DNA from 4 places in the Massilia sp. SYSU DXS3249 genome. Region 3 is predicted to be linked to each of the others. Evidence: predicted binding sites of a transcription regulator. Region 3 holds the regulator's gene; each other region holds the start of a gene.
The links. Region 3 encodes FNR, which switches genes on or off when oxygen is low (the NO sensors DNR and NnrR bind a similar motif). Its sites were predicted from a motif close to TTGATNNNNATCAA; they were not measured.

Region 1: ACWCIA_RS02195 (universal stress protein) is a predicted target of FNR. The motif match lies at 2,226-2,239, and genes of this name have one in related genera.
Region 2: ACWCIA_RS22200 (universal stress protein) is a predicted target of FNR. The motif match lies at 2,677-2,690, and genes of this name have one in related genera.
Region 4: ACWCIA_RS02170 (universal stress protein) is a predicted target of FNR. The motif match lies at 3,790-3,803, and genes of this name have one in related genera.

Annotation. Positions count from the first base shown of each region.
Region 1 is NZ_JBSIPX010000001.1:502,962-508,417, reverse strand. It holds gene pbpG (D-alanyl-D-alanine endopeptidase) at 1-603, shown strand, start outside; gene ACWCIA_RS02200 (lipid-binding SYLF domain-containing protein) at 1,397-2,182, shown strand; gene ACWCIA_RS02195 (universal stress protein) at 2,375-3,253, shown strand; gene ACWCIA_RS02190 (universal stress protein) at 3,357-3,821, shown strand; gene ACWCIA_RS02185 (PHA/PHB synthase family protein) at 3,818-5,456, shown strand, end outside.
Region 2 is NZ_JBSIPX010000028.1:23,400-28,855, reverse strand. It holds gene ACWCIA_RS22210 (chemotaxis protein CheA) at 1-1,499, opposite strand, end outside; gene ACWCIA_RS22205 (protein phosphatase CheZ) at 1,499-2,350, opposite strand; gene ACWCIA_RS22200 (universal stress protein) at 2,762-3,229, shown strand; gene ACWCIA_RS22195 (response regulator) at 3,312-3,956, shown strand; gene ACWCIA_RS22190 (Crp/Fnr family transcriptional regulator) at 4,441-5,235, shown strand.
Region 3 is NZ_JBSIPX010000004.1:17,338-22,793, reverse strand. It holds gene ACWCIA_RS06285 (DUF2474 domain-containing protein) at 1-66, opposite strand, end outside; gene cydB (cytochrome d ubiquinol oxidase subunit II) at 66-1,073, opposite strand; gene ACWCIA_RS06275 (cytochrome ubiquinol oxidase subunit I) at 1,077-2,537, opposite strand; gene fnr (fumarate/nitrate reduction transcriptional regulator Fnr) at 2,763-3,530, shown strand; gene ACWCIA_RS06265 (VOC family protein) at 3,639-4,067, opposite strand; gene ACWCIA_RS06260 (DUF885 domain-containing protein) at 4,251-5,456, opposite strand, start outside.
Region 4 is NZ_JBSIPX010000001.1:494,198-499,653, forward strand. It holds gene ACWCIA_RS02155 (universal stress protein) at 23-847, opposite strand; gene ACWCIA_RS02160 (NAD(P)-dependent alcohol dehydrogenase) at 918-1,973, opposite strand; gene ACWCIA_RS02165 (universal stress protein) at 2,042-2,884, opposite strand; gene ACWCIA_RS02170 (universal stress protein) at 3,173-3,712, opposite strand; gene ACWCIA_RS02175 (bifunctional acetate--CoA ligase family protein/GNAT family N-acetyltransferase) at 3,963-5,456, shown strand, end outside.

The sequences.
Region 1 (5,456 bases), on a different contig from region 3:
GTCAGCAGGGCCGATATCGACCGGCTCAAGTACTCGTCCTCGCGCTTGCGGGTAGGCACCCGCTTGTCGCGCGCGGACATGCTCCACCTGGCACTGATGAGTTCGGAAAACCGCGCGGCATCGGCCCTGGGACGCTACTATCCCGGCGGGACCAGGAAATTCGTGGCCGCCATGAACGCCAAGGCACGCGCACTCGGCATGAAGGACACCCGCTACGTCGAACCCACCGGCCTCTCGCGCGACAACGTCTCGACGCCGACCGACCTGGCCAGGCTGGTCGTTGCCGCGGAAAAGAACCCGGTCATCCGGCGCTATTCGACCGACCACCGCTTCGTCATCCGCCAGGGCAAATCGAAGAGTGTCTACCGCAACACGAATCGCCTCACGTCGAGCGCGAACTGGCGCATCCGCCTGCAGAAGACCGGTTACATATCGGAAGCGGGCCGCTGCATGGTGCTGTATGCGATCGTCAGGAAGCGCCCCACGGTGATGGTGTTCCTGGACGCACAGGGGAAATTTTCCCATGCGGCCGACGCCAACAGGGTGCGCTCATGGCTGGCCAGGTTCGGGGCACGGGTGCTGGCGCGGGCCAGGGGCTTGTGATGCGCGCCGGGGTGGCCGTACTGCCCTGCGGCGCCAACGGCCTTGCATCCTCGCGCGGCAAGCTCACAGCGCCGGTGCAGCCATGTCGTGTCGGGCGTGCCCCTGTTGGCAGCGTATCGGCATAAGAGAAATCGGAACAAGTCGAAGCCACGGGGTGCCGTCCTGGCATAAAGTCAGCAAGGGCTTCTTTGTCGGGTACCGCAAGATGAGCGAGGGGTCGATGGCGTATGGCTATTTCGTCAATATGGTAGTGACAGTCGCGACCCGCAGACAAGTCTCGGACCGCTGACGCGCTTCGCCAACCACGAGCGCTTCGACCAGGCTGTTGCCCTGGCCCGTCAATTGATGGCGCACGGTGACGACACGTTACCGCTGGCGACCGCCGGCTCCGCCACCGTCTGGGACTTTCCTGCGGGCCTTGTCCATGCTTCCGCTGCGGCCGGGCACACTCGCGCAGCTGTCCGTTGGGATGTCGCCCAAATGACCGAGGTCGGTCATCACGCCATCGCGATAGAATGGACACGGCAGCCGTGCCGCGCAGGAAAATACCGATACAGCAAGAGGACCGCCATGTACAAGACCGTTCTGGTGTATGCCGACGGGAGTCCCCACCAGCACAGCAGGATACTTGCAGCGGCCCGGCTGATGGTACGTGACACCCCCTCCGGCCATAACCGCCACCGCGAACAGGTCGCTGGTGGCGGCGCCCCGGGGGCCGCTCGAGCGCGCCCGCTGACTCCCGGATCGCACCAGCCTACGACGCCCCGGTGATAATGCATACGGACAAGTGCCCATGTACGCCACCTCCCCGCAAGAAGCCCTCTCGCGCTCCGCTCATCGCCGCCTCCTGTCCGGTGGCGCCGTCACCCTGCTGTTCCTGATCGCCCTGCCCGGTGCAATCGCGCAGGACGCGGGCAGGGACGCCCGGTTCGCTGTCGGGATCGAAGGCGAATTCCGCGCCCGGAGCGAGAAAGCCGCGGAGCGCCGCCTGGCAGACGCCGCCCGTGCCGCGCGCGCCATGTCCGCCACCCCGGCCATCGCCGACCTGCTGACCCGGGCGCGAGGCGTGTACATCGTCCCGGCATACGGCCGCGCCGCCCTCGGCGTAGGCGCCGCTGGCGGCTCCGGCGTGCTGATGGCCCGGCGCGCCGACGGCCAGTGGGGCAACCCCGCTTTCTTTACCATGGGCGGGCTCGGGATCGGACTGCAGGCCGGGGCCGAGGGCGGGCCGGTCGCACTGCTGCTCATGAACCAGAAGGCGGTTGACCGCTTTCGTAAGCGCAACAACTTCTCGCTGGGCGCCGACGCCGGGCTGACCGTCCTCAACTACAGACGCATGGCGGCGGGCTCGACTGCCGGGGACGTGGTCGCCTGGTCTGGCGGCAAGGGTGTGTTCGGCAATGCAGCCACAGTCTCGATCAATGATATCCGCTATAATCGGGACCTGACGCACGCCCATTACGGCAAGCCTGTCTCTGCGCGGCAGGCAATCGACGGCGCCCCATCCGACCGGCGGGCCCACGCCCTCAGGACCGCGCTCGGCGAACGAAGGCAGCCGGCGCGTGCCCACGACAATTAGCAGGATCCGGTACACCGCGGCGATCCGTCGAAGGGCTGCGCCGTTGATTCGCGTCACTCCTTGCTGCGCGCACCTGAACCAAACGGCCACGTTCGACTCCAAACCGATAGGTCGACGAGACTGCGATCCGAAGCGATCCCTTGCGGCGGCCGAGCCAGTGCCTGGCGCCCGCCCGGCAAGCCTGGAGGAGACATGAAAAAGCTGCTTGTGCCTTGCGACGGTTCGGACAATGCATTACACGCCGTGCGCCACGCCGCCAGGGAGGCGGCGGACGCCCAGGCCCAGGTCCATTTGCTGCACGTGGTCGAACCGATGACGCCGGTGATACTGGCCGAAGCGTTCTCCGCACCGCAGCTCGATGATCGCTTCCCTCCCCAGGCGGCGCAGGCGCTGGAACCGGCGGCCAAGATCCTCGTGGAAGCTGGCGTCCCATACACGCTCCATTGCCATTTCGGACTGCCCGCGCCCGAAATCGCCGGCTATGCACACTCCACCGCATGCGACGCGATCATCATGGGAACACGGGGACGAGGCGCGTTGGCAAACCTCATGATCGGGTCGGTGGCCACCCAGGTGGTAAAGCTGGTCGACATCCCCGTCACCCTCGTCAAACAGGCCTGGCCGCCCCGCCGGCAAGACGGGGACGTCACGAAAAAAATACTCGTTCCCATCGACGGGTCGGACAGCGCACTGCGGGCCTTGCGCCACGCCGCCGCGCGAGCGCGCGAGAAACCGGGCGTACGGCTGGAGCTGCTGCACGTGCTCGACCCCACAAGCTCACGGTCGTATGCCAGCCTGTCTCCAGCAGAACTGACACGTCTTGCGCCCGACGAATTCGTACGCGTGCTGGGCCCGGCAAGGGAACTCCTCGATTCCGAAGGTATTCCGTATGAAGTGCACTGCCGCACAGGCGATCCGGGCAGGCAGATTGGGCACCATCTCGCGCAGGCCGGCAGTGCGGCAGTCGTCATGGGCACCCGCGGACTCGGGCTGATGGGCAACCTCGTGATTGGTTCCGTTGCGTCGCAAGTCGTCTATCACGCGCAGGTGCCGGTAACATTGATCAAATGATTGTCGGGAGAGTCCGTGTCGGGCACGACAGACCCGACCACAAGCGGCGTCTGTCGTGCGGCGCCATCCGGTGCCCGTTGCCATCCTGCCTGTGAGGACCCTCATGTTCAAGCGGATACTCGTTCCAACTGACGGATCGGCAGCGTCCACAGCTGCGGTCGACGCGGCAGTTGCTTTGGCGCATGACACCGGCGCCGAGATCGTCGGGTTCCATGCCATTCCCATGCGTCCTCTCTTCAGCCACGTGCTCGGCGTCCTCGCCGCTCCTGGCAACCGGGCCCTGGCGCAGGAGTATCTCGGCTATCTGGAACGGCGCGCGGCCCAGGCGGGCGTCGCCGCCACCGTCGCCACGCCAACCTCGGACGCTCCCTACGAACAGATCATCAAGACCGCCCGCGACCTGCAGTGCGACCTGATCGTCATGGGCTCGCACGGCCGCAGCGGCGCGGCAGCCCTGCTGCTGGGGAGCGAGACGCAAGCGGTACTGACACATAGCGCCATCCCGGTGCTCGTCATCCGGCAACCGGCTGAGCCTGCCGCGCCTGCCGTGCAAAGGGGGCATCCATGAACGAACCCGTCTTCCCGCCCGCCGGCGTGCGCGAGCGCGACGCGAGCCCCTGGCAGGGCACTCGCCGCCGATACCCGGAAACCGAGGTCGAGCGTGCGGCGCTCGACCTGCCGCTGCACGCCTGGCTGGGCCGCTTCACGGGCTACGTCTCGCCAGCAGCGCTCGGCATGGCGTGGTTCGACTGGTGCAGCCACCTGCTGCTCTCCCCCGACAAGCAGGTCGAGCTCGCCACACACGCGGCGACGGCGACGCTGCGCTGGCTGCAGTACTGTGCCGGCGCCGCACTGGCGCACCCCGACGAGCCGGTGGTGCCGCTGGCTCAGGACAAGCGCTTCGTCGACCCGGCCTGGCACCGCTGGCCCTGGAACGTGCTGAGCCAGGGCTTCCTGCTGCAGCAGCAATGGTGGCACCGCGCCACCCGCAGCGTACGCGGCATGTCGGCCCACCACGGCGACGTCGTCACGTTCGTGACGCGCCAACTGCTCGACTGCGCTGCGCCGTCGAACTTCGTCCTGACCAATCCCGTCGTGCTGGAGGCGACCTGGAAACGTGGCGGCATGAACCTCGTCGCGGGCTCATGGCGTGCGGCGCACGACGCCTGGCGGGCTGCAAGCGGCGACGCCGGAACACCGGGCTTTCGTCCCGGCCGCGAAGTGGCGGTCACGCCGGGCCAGGTCGTGCTGCGCAACGAGCTGGCAGAACTGCTGCGCTACGATCCGGTCACGCCGACGGTCCATGCGGTCCCGCTCCTGATCGTGCCTGCATGGATCATGAAGTATTACATCCTCGACCTCTCGCCGCACAATTCGCTGGTGCGCTATCTTGTGGAACATGGCCACAGCGTCTACGTCATCTCCTGGAAAAACCCGGGGCATGGCGACCGAGAGCTGAGCCTGGACGACTATCGCCGGCTCGGGATCATGGACGCGTTGGAGGCCATCGTGCGCGAAACGGGTTCAAACCAGGTAAACGCCTGCGGCTACTGCCTGGGCGGCACCTTGCTCGCCATCGCGGCCGCGGCCATGGCACGCGACCACGACCGGCGCCTGGCCAGCCTGACCCTGCTGGCGGCCCAGGTCGACTTCACCGAACCGGGCGAGCTGTCGCTGTTCATCGACGAAAGCGAAGTCAGTTTCCTGGAAGCGGCGATGTGGAGCCAGGGTTACCTCGACACCCGGCAGATGGCCGGCGCCTTCCAGTTGCTGCGCTCGAACGACCTGATCTGGTCGCGGCGGCTGCGCCACTACCTGCTCGACGTCCCGGACCGGGAGACCGACCTGATGTCCTGGAATGCCGACGCCACCCGCATGCCCTACCGCATGCATTCCGACTACCTGCGCCGCCTGTTCCTGAACAACGACCTGGCAAGCGCCCGTTACCTGGTCGACGGCAAGCCGGTCGCGCTGACCGACATCGGGGCGCCGGTCTTCGCGGTAGGCACGCGCACCGATCACGTCGCGCCCTGGCGCTCGGTGTACAAGATCGGCCTGCTCACCGACACCGAAGTCACCTTCCTCCTGACCTCCGGAGGACACAATGCCGGCGTGGTCGCCGCGCCGGGCACTTCCGGGCGCAGCTACCAGATCGCCACGCAGGCACCCGTGGCGCGCTATATCGATCCCGAGCGCTGGCAGC
Region 2 (5,456 bases), on a different contig from region 3:
GTCGAGACCAGCATCGTCGGCACGATCGACAGTTCGATCGGCAGGCGGATCGCGAACTTGGTGCCATGGCCGAGCGAGGAATCGATGCGGATCGCGCCGCGGTTCTTCTCCACCGCCGTCTTGACCACGTCCATGCCGACGCCGCGGCCCGACACCGACGAGGCCACTTCCTTGGTCGAGAAGCCCGGCAGGAACACCAGCTGATACGCGTCTTCGTCGGTCTGGGCGCCGTTCTCGCCGATCAGACCCTTGTCGATGGCCTTGCGGCGCAGCTTGACGGGGTCCATGCCCTTGCCGTCGTCCTGCAGCACGATCATGACGCTGTTGGCTTCCTGCCAGGCTTTCAGCAGGATGAAGGCCTTGGCGGGCTTGCCTGCGGCGACGCGCTCCTGCGGCGACTCGACGCCGTGGTCGAGCGCGTTGCGCAGCATGTGCACCAGCGGGTCGTACAGGCTGTCGACGACGACGCGGTCGACTTCGGTCTCGGCGCCTTCGATGGTCAGCTCGACGTCCTTGCCGAGGTCCTTCGCCAGCTCGCGCACCAGGCGCGGGAATTTCTGGAACAGGCGGCCGACCGGCTGCATGCGGGTCGCCAGCGTAGCGCGCTGCAGTTCGGCCGAGTAGCGCGAAGCACGTTCCAGGGTTTCGGTGAGCGTGGCCATCAGGGTGGCGGCCTGCCCTTCGAACTTGAACTGCGCCAGGCGTTCGAGCAGCACGGCGGCCTGATTGGCGGCCTGCACCGATTCGCCGGCCACTTCCAGCAGCGCGTCGAGCTTGACCGCGTCGATACGGATGCTTTCGTCCTTGGCAGGCGCGGCGGCGACGGCGCTGCTGTTGCTGCGGCGGTCGACACCGTCCCAGCCGGCCTTGGCGGCCGGTGCGGCCGGGGCAGCCTCGGTGTGCACGGCGGCAGGTGCTTCAGCGGCGGCCTGGACCGGCGCTGCCGATACGGCGGCGGCCGGAATCGCGGCGCTGGCCGGCACGACGGCGTTGTACATGGCAGGCCAGTCGAGGCCATCGTCGCCTGCTGCAGCGGCGGCAACCGGGGCCGGGGCAGCCGGAGCGGGCGCGGCAGCAGCCGGAGCGGCAGCCACGGGCGCCGGAGCGGCCTCGGCCTTGCCTTCGATCGCGTCCATCAGGATGCGTTCCAGGTCCTGCGGCATCGGCGCGAGCTGTTCCGGCGCGGTGCCGTTGTTCAGGTCGTTCAACTGGTCGGCCACGAAGCCCGATGCCTGCAGCGCCGCCTCGATCGACAGCGGGGTGACGGGCGCGGCGCCGGTGCGCAGCGCGTCGAACAGGTTTTCGGTCAGGTGGCAGGCCGCGACCAGCGCGGGCAGGCCCATGAAGCCGGCGCCGCCCTTGATCGTGTGGAAGGAACGGAAGACCGCGTTCAGCGTTTCCTTGTTGTCCGGATCGCGTTCGAGGCGCAGGAGGTGCTCTTCAACATTGACTGCCAGATCCATCGCCTCGACGACGAAGTCCTTGAGCATATCGTCCATTAGAATCCCAGATCGGCAAGAAGGTCGTCGACATTGTCCTGGTCCAGCGCCGCCGACGGCATCGACGGACCGGACATCAGCTGCACGGGGGCAGCTTCCTTTTCGGCCAGCTTGGCGCGCGTCTCGGGCGGCGCGTTGTCGCGCAGCAGCTGGGCCAGCTCGTTTTCCACGGTCTTGGTGATTCCGACCACTTTCTTGATCAGCTGGCCGGTGATGTCCTGGAAGTCCTGGGCCATCATGATTTCCAGCAGGCGCGCCTTTTCGGCTTCGGTCGCGTCCGACACGGCCTGGGCGAACTGGCGCGAGTCGCCGGCGAGGGCCTTGAATTCGTCCAGGCTGAGCTTGCCCGAGAACAGTGCGTCCCAGCGGCCCGACATGTCCTGGGCCTGCTTCGACAGCTTGTCCTGGGCCGGCATGCCTTCGTCGAGGGTGTTGAGCACCTTGTTGGCGGCCTGCTCTGTCAGGGTGGCGACGTATTCCAGGCGGTCCTGGGCGTCGTTGATCTGCGACGAGGCCTCGGTCAGCGCGCGGTCGTAGCCGAGTTCGCGCAGCGAGTCGTGCAGCAGGCGCACGATGCCGCCGAGGCGTTCGTACATGTTCTTGTCGCCCTCGCCTTCGGCTGCGTCGGCGGCAGGCGCGGCGGTCGTGGCCGCGGTGGCTGCAACGGCCGCCGGGGCAGCGGCCTGGCTCGATGCGACCTGGTCGAACAGGGCTTCCAGGTCGTCCTCGTCGGACATGGCGACAGGCGCAGCCGCCGGTGCGGCAGCAGGCGCCGCAGGGGCCGGCGCACTGGCGCGCTGGGCTGCCACTTCCTCGAATAAGGCGTCGAAATCGTCGGCGGCGTCGGTCATAATCCCTGCTTCTCCATATTAAGAATGTCGCAATTGTTGCGTGCGATTGTTACGTGTTTCGGTCCGGTGGATAACGGACTTCCACGCGCGTTTTGCGGGTCGTTGGAAGCCCAAAAATGATTCAGCGAGTGTAGCAGCGTAGTTGCCGTAGGTAAATGTCGGAAAAGGCAGTACGTCGAAATGGACAACGAAACTTAATTCCGCGACAATAAAACCGTGCGGTTCCTGATTATTTTCACAAGCCAGGTGTTGTTTTACAGTCGCGTCGATTGTGCATCGTTTTTATCACGTTCGTGGGGCCCGGTTTGCTGGAGGCAAGCTCATGTTTGACCAAAGTCAACAGCTTGCGCTATCACAAGCAACAGCTCGCTCGCCAGGGCCACAATAGCGTGGCATTTCGGAGGACTCATCATGTACCGGAAAATCCTGATCACCACCGACGGTTCGCTCGTGTCCCAGCACACGGCCTGCGCCGGCGTCAAGTTCGCCCAGCAGATGGGAGCCGAGGTGCTGGCCCTGTTTGTCGCACCCGAGTACCAGTACCCCGTGTATGTCGAAATCATCCCGCCCTCGTATCCGAGCGAGGAGGAATACGTCGAACAGATGAAGCGTACCGGCGAAGACCACATGGGCCGCATCATGCGTTCCTGCGAAAAGGCCGGGCTCGCGCACAGCTGCATGACGGCGTTTTCCGACGCGACGGCCCTCAAGATCGTCGACGTCGCCGAGCAGCAGGGCTGCGACCTGATCTTCATGGGTTCGCACGGACGCAGCGGCTGGGGCCAGATCCTGCTGGGCAGCGTCACGAACAAAGTGTTGTCGCATACGACCAGGCCGGTGCTGGTGCACCGCCTGATCAACGAGCCGGTCGAGTCGTAACGCCCGGTGCCGGCACGCCGCGCGCGGCGTGCATCTATATATAGACGCTGCGGCAGGCCGCGGCGCCAGGGGGAACGCATCTATGATAAGAATCGTCATTGCGGATGACCACACGATCATGCGCGAGGGCCTCAAGCGCATCCTGGACGGTGCGCTCGACGTCGAGATCGTCGGCGAAGCCACCAACGGCTTCGAGGTGCTGTCCCTCGTGCGCCAGGGCGGCTTCGACCTGCTGCTGCTGGACCTGTCGATGCCCGGGCGCAGCGGGGTCGACCTGATCCGCCAGGTGCGCAGCGAGGCGCCCAAGCTGGCCATCCTCATCCTCACCATGCACGAGGAGGAGCAATACGCGGTGCGCGCCATCCGCGCCGGCGCCCAGGGTTACCTCACGAAGGAAAGCGCGGGCACTCAGCTGGTGGGCGCGATCCGCAAGGTGGCTTCGGGCCGCCCCTACATCAGCACCGAAGTGGCCGAGCAACTGGCGCTGAACATTATGGCGCCCAACGAACAATTGCTGCATAAGCAACTGTCGGACCGTGAATTCGAGGTGTTTTCGCTACTAGTCGGCGGCAAGTCGATTACCGAGATCGCCAACAACCTGCACCTGTCGGTGAAGACGGTCAGCACCCACAAGACCCGCATCATGCAGAAGATGGGCATGACCTCGCTGTCGGAAATGGTCCAGTACGCGGTCGCGCACCGCCTGCTGGCGCCGCTGAAGGCCTGAGGCGTTCGGCCTGGCTGCGAAAGGCCTGGTCCAGCAGACCCGATACCGGGAACGTGGCCAGGCCCGACGCAAGGATTCAAAGATGTTTGACATCGCAATTGCATAGTTTGTGCCATACCCGCCACGCACCGCCCGGTGCGCCGGCGTGCAAGCGGGATAAGATAGTCCCATAGCCTCCCTCGAAGACGCCCCGTAGTAGTAAGATTATTCCTACACTCCTGACAGCCCTCCTACCGATACATTCAGCCATTGCTGATACCAATGCCGAACTCGTGTTGGCATACTGAATTCCAGCGTATCGACTTGCTTGCGATCTAATTTTTCTCCGTAAGCCAAGCCTGCCGCTTGATGAATCCTATTGAAGCACCCGGTAGCGGTTCCCCACTGAAACCGCACCTGCTCGAATTCTTCACTGGAGAAAAGCATGCAGTCCCAGCAAACGCCAGATCAACGCAACGCCAGCTCGACCATGCATTCCACCCCGATGGAAGCGGGCCGCCAACGCCAGGGCCGCCTGTGGTCCAACCTGAAAGAAGTCTGCGACCTGCTGCACATCCCGGCCGCCGTCTCGGTCAATTCCGAAGAGTTGCTGTTCCAGCACGTCCAGTTCAAGACGGGCCAGCGCGTGCACACCATCGGCCAGGCTTTCGACACCCTGTACATCGTCAATTCCGGCTTCCTGAAAACGGTGCTGATCGACGAGTTCGGCAACGAGCAGGTCCTGAGCTTCCCGATGAAGGGCGACATGCTCGGCGTCGACGGCATCCACACCCGCCACTACGCATCGGAGGCGGTCGCGCTGTCCGACTGCGACCTGATCCTGCTGCCGTTCAAGAAGCTGACCGCCCTCGGCCGCGTGCACATGGAACTGGAAAACCTGATGTACGGCGTCATGAGCCGCGAACTGGTGCGCGAACAGGCCATGATCGGCATGCTCGGCGCCCTGTCGGCCGAGGCACGCGTGGCCCGCTTCCTGGTCTCGCTGGCCGACCGTTTCGCCGCGATGGGCTACTCGAGCAAGCTGTTCAACCTGCGCATGACGCGCCACGAGATCGGCAGCTACCTGGGCCTGACGCTGGAAACGGTGAGCCGCACCCTGTCGGCCTTTAACGAAATCGGGCTGATCACGGTCGACCAGCGCACCATCGGCATCAAGGACGCCGAAGCGCTCAAGACCCTGCGCCGCCTGCCACCCTCGCGCTCGCGCACCAAGGGTGCCGGCGCCAAGAAGGCCGAGCTGGATGCGGCCGGCGGCGACCAGGTGCTGGCGACGGTGTAAGTTGCGGTATGGCCGGGTTGATCCCGGCAAGGACAAACGGCTCCGACCGTGACGGTTTCAACAAGAACCGCCATGTCGGAGCCGTAATAATTTGGCGCGCCGATCATTCGAAAAGCGAGACGCAAGGGACGTAGGGGTCATTGAGGCCAATGGTCTCAATGACGGGTTCACCGGGCGGGTTCCCCGCCCACCCTACGTCCTCCCTCACCATTCATGCTCGC
Region 3 (5,456 bases):
CAGCCAGAGGGCCCGGCGCCCGGCTCCCGGCTGCCCTGGCGGGTCGGATGACGGCCGCTTGCCCATCAGTGATACCCCGCGTCGGCCTTGACCTTGCCGCGGAAGACCCAGTACGACCAGACCGTGTACATCAGGATGATCGGCAGGATGAAGAGCGTGCCGACCAGGGCGAAACCCTGGCTGGCCGGAGGCGAGGACGCCTCCCAGATGGTGATCGCCGGCGGCACGATGTGCGGCCAGATGCTGATCGCCATCCCCGAGTAGCCGAGGAAGACCAGCGCCAGCGCGGCGACGAAGGGCCACCGGTGCGGGTCGCGCTTCAGCGAGCGCAGCAGGATCACGATGAACAGCAGCACCAGCACCGGCACCGGCATCAGGAACACGATGTTCGGGAAGGTGAACCAGCGGTCGGCGACGTGCGGGTCGCGCAGCGGCGTCCAGATGCTGACCACGACGATGGCGCCGAGCAGCAGCAGCGCGAAGGGGCGCGCCACCTGCACCATGCGCCGGTGCAGGTCGCCTTCCGTCTTCATGATCAGCCAGGTGCTGCCGAGCAGGGTGTAGGCGATCATCACGCCGAAGCCGGCGAGCAGGGGAAACGGCGCGATCCAGTCGAGCGGGCCGCCGGCATAGCTGCGGCCGGACACGGTGATGCCGTCGAGAAAGGCGCCGAGCGAGACGCCCTGGAAGAAGCTGGCGACCACCGAGCCGCCGATGAAGGCCTTGTCCCACAGGTGGCGCCCGCTCTCCTTGGCCTTGAAGCGGAATTCGAAGGCCACGCCGCGGAACACCAGGCCGATCAGCATGAAGATGAGCGGCAGGTAGAGCCCCGAAAGGATGATCGAATACGCCACCGGAAAGGCTGCCAGCAGCCCTTCCCCGCCCAGCACCAGCCAGGTTTCGTTGCCGTCCCAGACCGGGGCCACGGTATTCATCATGGTGTCGCGGTCGCGCTTGTCCCGGGCGAAGGGGAACAGCATGCCGATGCCGAGGTCGAAGCCGTCGAGCAGCACGTACATGAAGACGGCGAAGTAGATGATGACGGCCCAGATGACCGAGGTGTCGATGCCCATGGCTCAGCTTCCCCTGGAGTGGTGACCGCCGCCGCCGGGATGATCCTCCACCGCGTCGTCGTCGTTGCCGACGTCGGCGGCCGACATCGGGCGCATCGGCGTGCGGCCTTCGCCCGGCCCGCCCTCGGTCGCCCGGTGCAGCTCGAAGGCCTGGGGGCCCTTGCGCATCATGCGCAGCACGTAGGCGGTGCCGGCGCCGAACACGAAGAGGTAGGCGACCACGAACAGGGCCAGCGTGAGCGCGAGCGTCCCGGCGCCGTGCGGCGAGACGGCGTCCGCCGTCCTCAGCACGCCGTACACGACCCAGGGCTGGCGCCCCACTTCGGTGGTGACCCAGCCGGCGAGGATGGCCACCAGCCCGGCCGGCCCCATCCACAAGGCACCGCGCAGGAAAGCGCGGCTGGTGAAGATCCGCCCGCGCCGCCTGAGCAGCAGGCTCCAGGCGCCGAGGGCGATCATCAGCAGGCCCAGTCCGACCATCAGGCGGAAGCTCCAGAACACGATCAGGGAGTTCGGCCGGTCGGCGGGGGCGAATTCCTTCAGGCCGGCAATCTGCCCGGACCAGGTATGGGTCAGGATCAGGCTGCCCAGGTGCGGGATGCCGACCGCGTAGCGCGTCTGCTCGGCCTCCATGTCGGGAATCCCGAACAGCAGCAGCGGCACCGCCTCGCCGGGCTCGTTCTGCCAGTGTCCTTCCATCGCCGCCAGCTTGGCGGGCTGGTGCTCGAGCGTGTTGAGGCCGTGGAAGTCGCCGATGACCGCCTGGACGGGCGCCGCGAGCAGGATCATCCACATCGCCATCGACAGCATCTTGCGCACCGCCGGGTTGTCCCTGCCCTTGAGCAGTTGCCAGGCCCCGACCGCGCCGACGATCAGCGCCGTGGTGAGGTAGGCCGCCGCCACCATGTGCAGCAGGCGGTAGGGAAACGAGGGATTGAAGACGATCGCCAGCCAGTCGGCCGGCACCATGCGCCCGCCCTCGATGGCATAGCCCTGTGGGGTCTGCATCCAGCTGTTGGCGGCCAGGATCCAGGTGGCGGAAATCAGGGTGCCGACCGCGACCATGCAGGTGGCGACGAAATGCAGGTGCGGGCCGACCCGGGTCCAGCCGAACAGCATTACGCCGAGGAAGCCCGCCTCCAGGAAGAAGGCGGTCAGCACTTCGTAGGCCAGCACCGGGCCCATGATCGAACCGGCGAACTCGGACATGGCGCCCCAGTTGGTGCCGATCTGGTAGGCCATCACGATGCCCGACACCACGCCCATGCCGAACATGACGGCGAAGATCTTCAGCCAGAAATGGTAGAGGTCGACATACACCGCGCGCTTGGTGCGCAGCCAGGACAATTCGAGGACGGCGAGGTAGCTTGCCAGGCCGATGGTGACCGCCGGGAACAGGATGTGGAAGGACATCGTGAACGCGAACTGGATGCGGGCCAGGTCCAACGCCGATAAGCCGAACATGAGCACTCCCGAGGATGAACTGTCGAGAATCTAGCATGGGTAAAGGTGCGCACAGTTGGCAAGCTGTCCATGCTCGCGAAAGGCGGTGCGAAGCGTAGGGAGCCGTTGCGTACTTACATCGCAAGCGCGCATGTGGACGGCCTTGTCCGGAAAAACCGGGAATGGGGACGGCTCAGCGGTCTATAATGGACCGGCCACGTTTTTACCTCGTTTCTTCGTCCTAACATGACCCAAGGCATCCCACTTCCCGCGACGGCGCCGATCAGTCTCGGCGCGATCAAGGCCAGCTGCAGCGCCTGCAGCATGCACCAGCTCTGCCTGCCGATGGGGCTCGACGACGCCGACATCAACCGGCTCGACCAGATCATCGGCCGCCGCCGCCGCCTCGCGCGCGACGAGCGCCTGTACGCCATGGGCGAGCCCTTCCGCAGCCTGTACGCGATCCGCTACGGCCATTTCAAGACCTACCAGGTCAATGCCGCCGGCGAGCAGCAGATCACCGGCTTTCAGATGGCCGGCGAGCTGCTCGGCATGGACGCGATCAGCGGCGACCGCCACCACTGCGACGCGGTGGCGCTGGAAGACAGCGAAGTCTGCGAAATTCCGTTCGCACGCCTGGAAGACCTGTTCGGCCAGGTGCCCGCCCTGCTCCGCCATTTTCACCGGATCATGAGCCAGGAGATCACGCGCGAGCAGAACGTGATGCTTCTGTTGGGCAATATGCGCGCCGAGCAGCGCTTTGCAGTGTTCCTGGTGAACCTGTCCGCACGTTATGCGGCGCGCGGCTACTCCTCGACCAGCTTCGGGCTGCGCATGTCGCGCGAGGACATCGGCAACTACCTGGGCCTGACGATCGAGAGCGTGAGCCGGCTCCTGTCGCGCTTCAAGAAACAGGGCTGGATCGAAGTCGACAAGCGCGAGGTGCGCCTGCTCGAGCCGGCCAAGCTGAAGGCGATTGCGGCCGGCACCGACCAGTGCAGCCCGATGAGCTGAGTGCCTAATAAAACCTCCATGGCTGCGTTGCATCGTCTCGCCGTACCCTGGTACTGTCTTCGACGATGCGCCTTGCCCTGGAGGTTTTCTTAGGCGCTCCCCTCCGGATTAAAAAGTAACCCGCACCGCCGGGGCGCTGCGCTGCGCCTCGCCGTGGTAAACGGCTTCGATGTTGTTGCCGTCCGGATCGAGCGCGAAGGCAGCGTAATAGCCGGGGTGGTAGGCGCGTTCCCCGGGGCCGCCGTTGTCCTTGCCGCCCGCGGCCAGTGCTGCCTTGTGGAAAGCATCGACCATCTCGCGGCTGCCCGCCTGGAAGGCCAGGTGGTGGCGCCCGGTCAGCATGCCCTGCGCGGCCTCGCTGTCGGCGGTCGAGACGAACAGTTCGTCGGCCCAGAAATAATCCTCGCCGCTAGCCGCCAGCGGCACGCCCAGCGCTTCGAATACTGCCGTATAAAACCTGCGCGACGCAGGGAGGTTGCGCACCACGAGCTGGATGTGGTCGATCAGGCGGCCGCGGTAGAGTTCCTGGGTTTCCATAGCGCACTCCTTCGGAAAGAGGTGGTCGGGAATCCATTCTATCGTGCGGCGGACGTAGGGTGGGCTCTCGAGCCCACGCGGTTTCATCACGTGCATGGACGCGCTGCCTGCGCGTCCGCGGCATGGTCGCCTGGACGCAGAGTACGTACCGCGTGGGCACAAGTGCCCACCCTACCGGTCGGTTCAGGCCTTCGCCTTCTCCTTCGCGATCCAGCCGTCGACCAGCTGGCCCAGCACGTCGAGCGGCACGGAACCGGCGCCGAGGACCATGTCGTGGAAGGCCGGCAGCGAGAATTTCGGGCCGAGTTCGGCCTTGGCCTTCTCGCGCAGCTCCAGGATGCGCAGCATGCCGATCATGTAGGCCGTGGCCTGGCCCGGCCAGGCGACGTAGCGGTCCACTTCCTGCACGTTGATGCCGTAGTCGACCGCCTGCTGGCGCGTCCAGCCCTTCATGTGCAGGCCGGTGTCGACCACCAGGCGGCGTGCGCGGAACAGTTCCGACCCGAGCGCGCCCAGGAGGCCCGGCACGTCGCCGGTCTTTTCGTCCCCGTACCAGCCCTGCTCCACCGCCAGGCGTTCGGTGTACAGCGCCCAGCCTTCGCTGTGCGCGCTGCCGCCGCTGAAGATGCGCTGGCTGCGGTATTTCGGGATGCCGGTCAATTCCTGCTGGATCGCCAGCTGGAAGTGGTGGCCGGGTACCGCCTCGTGGTAGGACAGGCTGCGCATGCGGATCATGTCGAAGGTCGGACCGCGCATCGGCACCCAGAACACGCCCGGGCGGCTGCCGTCCGGCGCCGGCAGCGAGTAGTGGGCGGCGGCCGAGGCCTCGGTCAGCGGCGGCTCGCGCAGCACGACGACCGGGGCTCGCGGCTTCAGGTTGAACAGGCTGGCGCTGCGCCGCTCGGCGTCCTTCACCATCTCGACGTACTTGGCCAGGATGGCCGGGCGCGGGTCCTCTCCATCCTTCACCTTCGGCTGGAAGGTGGCGTCGAGCGCCTTCATGCGCGCCTCGATGCTGCCCTCGTTGAAGCCGAGCGAGCGCAGGTGCTTGTCCATCTCGCCTTCGATGCGCGCCACTTCGCGCAGGCCGATCGCATGGATCTCCTCGGCGCCGAGCGTGGTGCTGGTGTAGTTGGCGAGCGCGCGGGCATAGGCTTTGGCGCCGTCGGGCAGGCGCGAGATGCCGGCCGTGTCGGTGGTCTTCGGATGCAGCTCGGCCATGAAGGCTTGCACGCGGGTGTAGGCCGGGCGGATCTTGTCCTCGACGATTTTCGTCGCGCGCGCGATCGCCGCCGTACGCGCCGCGGGCGTCAGGTCCTTCAACTCTGCCGTGCGCTGCTCGAGCGAGGTCACCAGCACGTTCTGCGGCGCGGCCGGCTTGAGGAAGGT
Region 4 (5,456 bases), on a different contig from region 3:
TCGGCATCGATGCTGGAACGGTCTAATGCGCGAACAGGACCGGCACCCCGGCGCGTTCGAGCAGGACGCGCGTGACGCCGCCGAGCACGATCTCGCGGTAACGGCTGTGGCCGTAGGCGCCGGTGACGAGCAGGCCTGCCCCGTGGCCGCGTGCCAGGCCGAGCAGGGCGTCCCCGGCAGGCGATCGGGTACGCTCAACGAGGACCTCGACGGGCACGCCGTGGCGCGCCAGGTAGCGCGCCATGTCGGCGCCCGGCTCTTCGCCGTGCAGTCCCGCCTCGCTTTCCGGGTTGACCAGCGCGAGCCGTACCGTGCCCGCGCGCACGAGCAGGGGCAGGGCGCCGGCGATGGCGCGCAGGGCGGCCACGCTGCCGTCCCAGCCGACGACGACGCTGTCCGTGATCGGTTCCCCGGCATACGCGGGCTGCACCACGAGCACCGGCCGCGGGCCGCGCAGCGCAAGGTATTGCGGCAGCCCGCGTGCAGTTGCCTGGTCGCCCGCGTCCAGGCCGGTCACCACCAGGTCGGCATAACGCGACTGCAGCAGCAGCGCGTCGCGGTTTTCGTCTTCTACCAGGCGCTCCTCCAGCGATTGCACGCCGAGCTGGCGCGCGCGTAGGGAGAAGCGCTCCAGGTTCGCATGTCCAAGCACGCGCAAGGACTCGAATTCCTCGCCTCCCGCCCTCGTCATCGAACCGGCCAGCATCGCGTACGCCGGCCAGGACATGCCGGTGGCGGCGCAGCCCACCAGGTGCGCCCCGTGTTCCCCGGCGAGCCGGGCGGCGGCCAGCAAGCGCGCTTCCATCGCCGGGCTTTCGTCGACATGAACGACAATGGTCTTGTACATGGCTGCTCCTTTCCTTGGAAATTGCCGGAAGTCGCTGGAAATTGCCGAGAGAATTGGTGAGAATCGCGGCTCAGGGAATAATCGCCACTTTCAGGACGCCGTCGCGCCCGTTGGCGAACAGTTCATAGGCATCCTCGATCTGCTCGAGGCGGAAGCGGTGGGTCACCAGCGGCTGCAAGTCGAGCCGGCCCGATGCCACCACGTTCATCAGCCTGCGCATGCGCTCCTTGCCTCCGGGGCACAGGGTGGTCACGATCCGGTGGTCGCCCAGCCCTGCCGCGAATGCGTCCACCGGCAGCGAGAGCTTGCCGGAGTACACGCCCAGGCTCGACAGCGTGCCTCCGGGGCGCAGGACGCGCAGGCAACTCTCGAAGGTCTGCTGAGTGCCGAGCGCCTCGATTGCGACGTCCACGCCGAGGCCGCCGGTCAGGCGCAGGATTTCCTCTACCGGGTCGCGCTCGCTGTAGTCGATGACGTGGTCGGCGCCCAGGCGGCGGGCCATCGCGAGCCGCTCGGGTACACGGTCGACCGCGATGATGCGCGAGGCCCCGCGCAGGCGGGCGCCGGCCGTGGCGCACAGCCCGATCGGCCCCTGGGCAAATACCGCGACGCTGTCGCCGATCCGGATGCCGCCGCTTTCGGCGCCGCCGAACCCGGTGCTCAGGATGTCCGGGCACATCAGCACCTGTTCGTCGGTCAGTTCGTCCGGGATCGGCGCCAGGTTGGCCATGGCGAACGGTACCCTGACATACTCGGCCTGGCAGCCATCGATCGTATTGCCGAGGCGCCAGCCGCCGATGGCGTGCCCGCCACACTGGGCCTGGTGCCCGTCGAGGCAGGAGTGGCACTGCCCGCACGGGCAGATGGCCCCCGCCACGACGCGCTGTCCGACCACGTACCCGGTAACGCCGGCCCCGAGCTCGGCGATCGTGCCGACCGGTTCGTGCCCGACCGTGAGGCCGTCGGCGACCGGATACTCGCCTTTCAGGATATGCACGTCGGTCCCGCAGATGGTCGTCATGGTGATCTTGACGACCGCCTCGCCCGGCCCGGCACGCGGAATCGGCTTGCGCCCGAGGACGATCCGTCCGGGACCGGTGAAGACGGCTGCGTTCATGTTGCCCATTTGCTCCTCCTGTTCAGTTGGCGCAGTGCGCGGTGTGTGCGGCGTGGGGGGCTGCATCCGCGCCTGTCCTAGCGGGCCATCAGCACAGGCAGCGCCGCCTCCTGCAGCGCGGTCCTGCTCGCGCCGCCCAGGAGGAGTTCGTGGAACTGCGAACGGCCGAAGCATCCCATCACCACCAGGTCGCAGCCCTGTTCGGCGGCCAGGTCGAGGATCGCGTGCCCCGTATCGTGGCGCGGATCGCGCAGCACCACGTCGACCCGCATAGCGTGGCGTTCCAGGAAAGCGAGGGCGTCGTCCAGTTCCTCGGCGTCGGCACATGGGCCCGGAAAGGTGGGGGTGAGGGTGGCGAGAATCACATCGGTGGCGCGCTCGAGCAGGGGGAGCGAGGCAGACATCGCCATCGCCGCCTCCCTGCTGCCGTTCCAGCACAGCAGGATCCGGCGCGGACAGGCGGCAGGCGGCGCCAGCCGCGGCACGACCAGTACCGGCCGCGCGGCGTTGAGCACGAGATAGTCGGGCATGCGTTCGGCTGCCGGACGATAGCCCAGGCTCTCGTCCGGGTCGTCCTGGCTGACGACCACCAGGTCGGCGAACCGGGCAAGCAGTGCGAGGCCGTCAGGGGCCTGGTCGCAGATCAGGCGCGACTGGTGGGAAATGCCAGCGCGCCCGGCGACTTCCTCGAAGCGGTCGAGCGCGTCCCGGGCAGCCATGTGGAGCGGCTCCACATAGCTGGCCAGCAGGCTGCCTGGCGCGGCGTCGTAGCCGCCCGGGAAGATCTGACGCGCAATACCTGTGAATGCCGCGCCGACCAGGTGCGCGCCGTGCTCCGCGCAAATCGCGGTAGCCAGCGCGATCCGGGCGGGTGCATGGATGGACAGGTCGCAATGGACGAGGACGGTCTTGTACGGCATGCATACTCGCTTAGGTAGATGGGGCCACGTTGGTGTCAATCCGGGACGGTGGGATGGTTAGTGCGCAGGTCCGTGCGGCGTGGCGGCACCGCATCGGTCTCACTCTGCATCTCACACCTGCAGGCAAGTCTGTCGATCCGGGTCATTTGCCGCTTTGATGTAGGTCAAACGGGAGCCTGTCGTCGAAGGAGCCTTGCCGAAGCAGATAGACAGGGGTACGGACACGGCATGACGCGATCAGTGTGCCATTCACAAGATTCATGGCGTGCAGCCGCGATCCCGGTAACTTCATGGAGCACGGCCGGCAGATGCCGCCGGCGCAGCATGTGGCGCCTCCCCGGCGGCCACTGCGAATGCGTCTGCGCCTGGCCCTGTTGCCTGCGACGGGCGCGCCCGGTAGACCATCACCGGCACTGGCGAATAGGCCAGCACGCGTTGCGTGACGCTGCCGGCGATCAGCCGGCTCAGGCCGCGCCGGCCGTGCGAGGCAATGAAGATCAGGTCGCAGTGCTCGCGTTCGGCGACATTGATGATTTCATCGGCGGGCGAATAGCCGTACGCCGTCAGCGCCGTACATTTGACGCCGGCTTTCGCTGCCGCATCGGCAACCTGCCCGACATACTGGCTTGCCTGCTCCAGCAGGACGTCGACGCCAAGCGGGCTGCTTGTCGCAATCGCACCTTCCGCCGACATCATTACCGGTTCCGGCGGCGCAACCGAGAGCGCGACGATTTCGCTGCGACAAACCTGCGCGAAGGCAATCGCGGCATCGGCTGCCAGGGTCGCCAGTTCGGAACCGTCGGTGGGCACGAGAATGCGTTGGTACATGGGACTCTCCCTGTAGAAATCCTCACTTGCGCCGGATGGGCGCGCTGCTAGAATGGGTGCCACGTCCTCTCGAGTCCTTGATGCGCATCAAAATTGCATGACGCCGCGGCGCGCGATTTGCCCACCCTGGTGGATTTGATGTGCGTCAAGGCTGTTATCGGTGCCGGGCGCCATTCTGGCTCCCGGATCACCGCGCTCGGGGCCGCATGTGGCGGCTGACGGGCGTGTCAGGACCGGACAGGGAGAGCAGATGAGCATCCGTAACCTCGGCCACTTCTTCGCGCCCGGCTCCGTGGCGGTCGTCGGCGCGAGTGCGCGTCCCGGCAGCGTCGGCGCGACGGTGCTGGCCAACCTCGTCAGCGCCGGGTTCACGGGCCCCATCTGGCCGGTCAATCCGAAATACCGCCAGCTGTCGGGAATCGACGTGGTTGCGGACGTCAAGCGCCTGCCGCGCGCGCCCGGGCTGGCGGTGGTGTGCACGCCGGCCGCCACGGTGCCCCGTATCGTTGCCCAGCTCGGAGAGCTCGGGTGCCGGGCGGCGGTGGTGCTCAGCGCCGGGCTGGACGCCCCCGGTCCCGGCGGTGCCAGCCTGCGCCAGGCAATGCTCGATGCCGCCCGGCCACACCTGCTGCGCATCCTCGGGCCGAACTGTGTCGGCCTGCTGGTTCCGGGAATCGGCCTGAACGCAAGCTTCGCGCCGGTGTCGGCCTTGCCCGGACGCCTGGCCTTCGTCGCACAGTCCGGCGCGATGGTGACGGCGGTGCTTGACTGGGCGCGCGAGCGCAGGATCGGTTTTTCCTCGTTCATCTCCCTGGGCGACGCCAGCGATGTCGATCTCGGCGACCTGCTCGACTACCTGGCCGGAGACAGCGGCACCGACGCCATCCTCGTGTACGCTGAGGGCATCCGCCAGGCGCGCAAGTTCATGTCGGCGGCGCGCGGCGCGGCGCGCGCCAAGCCCACCGTGATCGTCAAGGCGGGCAGGGCGGCCGAGGCGGCGCGCGCAGCCTTCAGCCATACCGGTGCGCTGGCTGCGGCCGACCTGGTGGTCGACGCCGCCCTGCGCCGTGCCGGGATGCTGCGGGTGCACACCACCGCCGAGCTGTTCGATGCGGTGGCGGTGCTTGGGGATGGCCTGCGCCTGCGCCCCGGCGCCGGACGGCTGGCGATCCTGACCAATGGCGGGGGACCGGGCGTCATGGCAACCGACGCGTTGGTTGCCGCGCACGGAACGCTCGCATCGCTGGGCGAGGCCACGCTGGCGCAGCTCGACCGGCACCTGCCGCCTAACTGGTCGAGAGGAAACCCGGTCGACATCATCGGCGACGCGCCCGCCGAGCGCTATGTCGAGGTGCTGAAGACGCTGCTGGCCTCGAACGACGCCGATGCGCTGCTGCTGATCCACGCGCCGACGGCCATCGTGCCGGCCGCCGAGATCGCCCGCGCACTGTTGCCGCTGCTGCGTGGCGCATCGCGGCCGGTGCTGTGCTGCTGGCTTGGCGGCGCGAGCGTCGCGCAGGCACGCAATCTCTGTATCGACGCCGGCCTGCCAGTCTTCGACACGCCCGAGGAGGCCGTGCGCGCGCTGATGCAGCTGGTCGATTACGGGCGCAACCAGGCGCTGCTGATGCAGGTTCCCTCGGCAGGCGTGCTGGCCCCGGCGGACCGCTCCGGCGCGCGCACACGCGTGGCCCGGTTGCTGGCGGACGGCGGCGGGACGGTCGGGGAAGCGGACGCCAAGGCC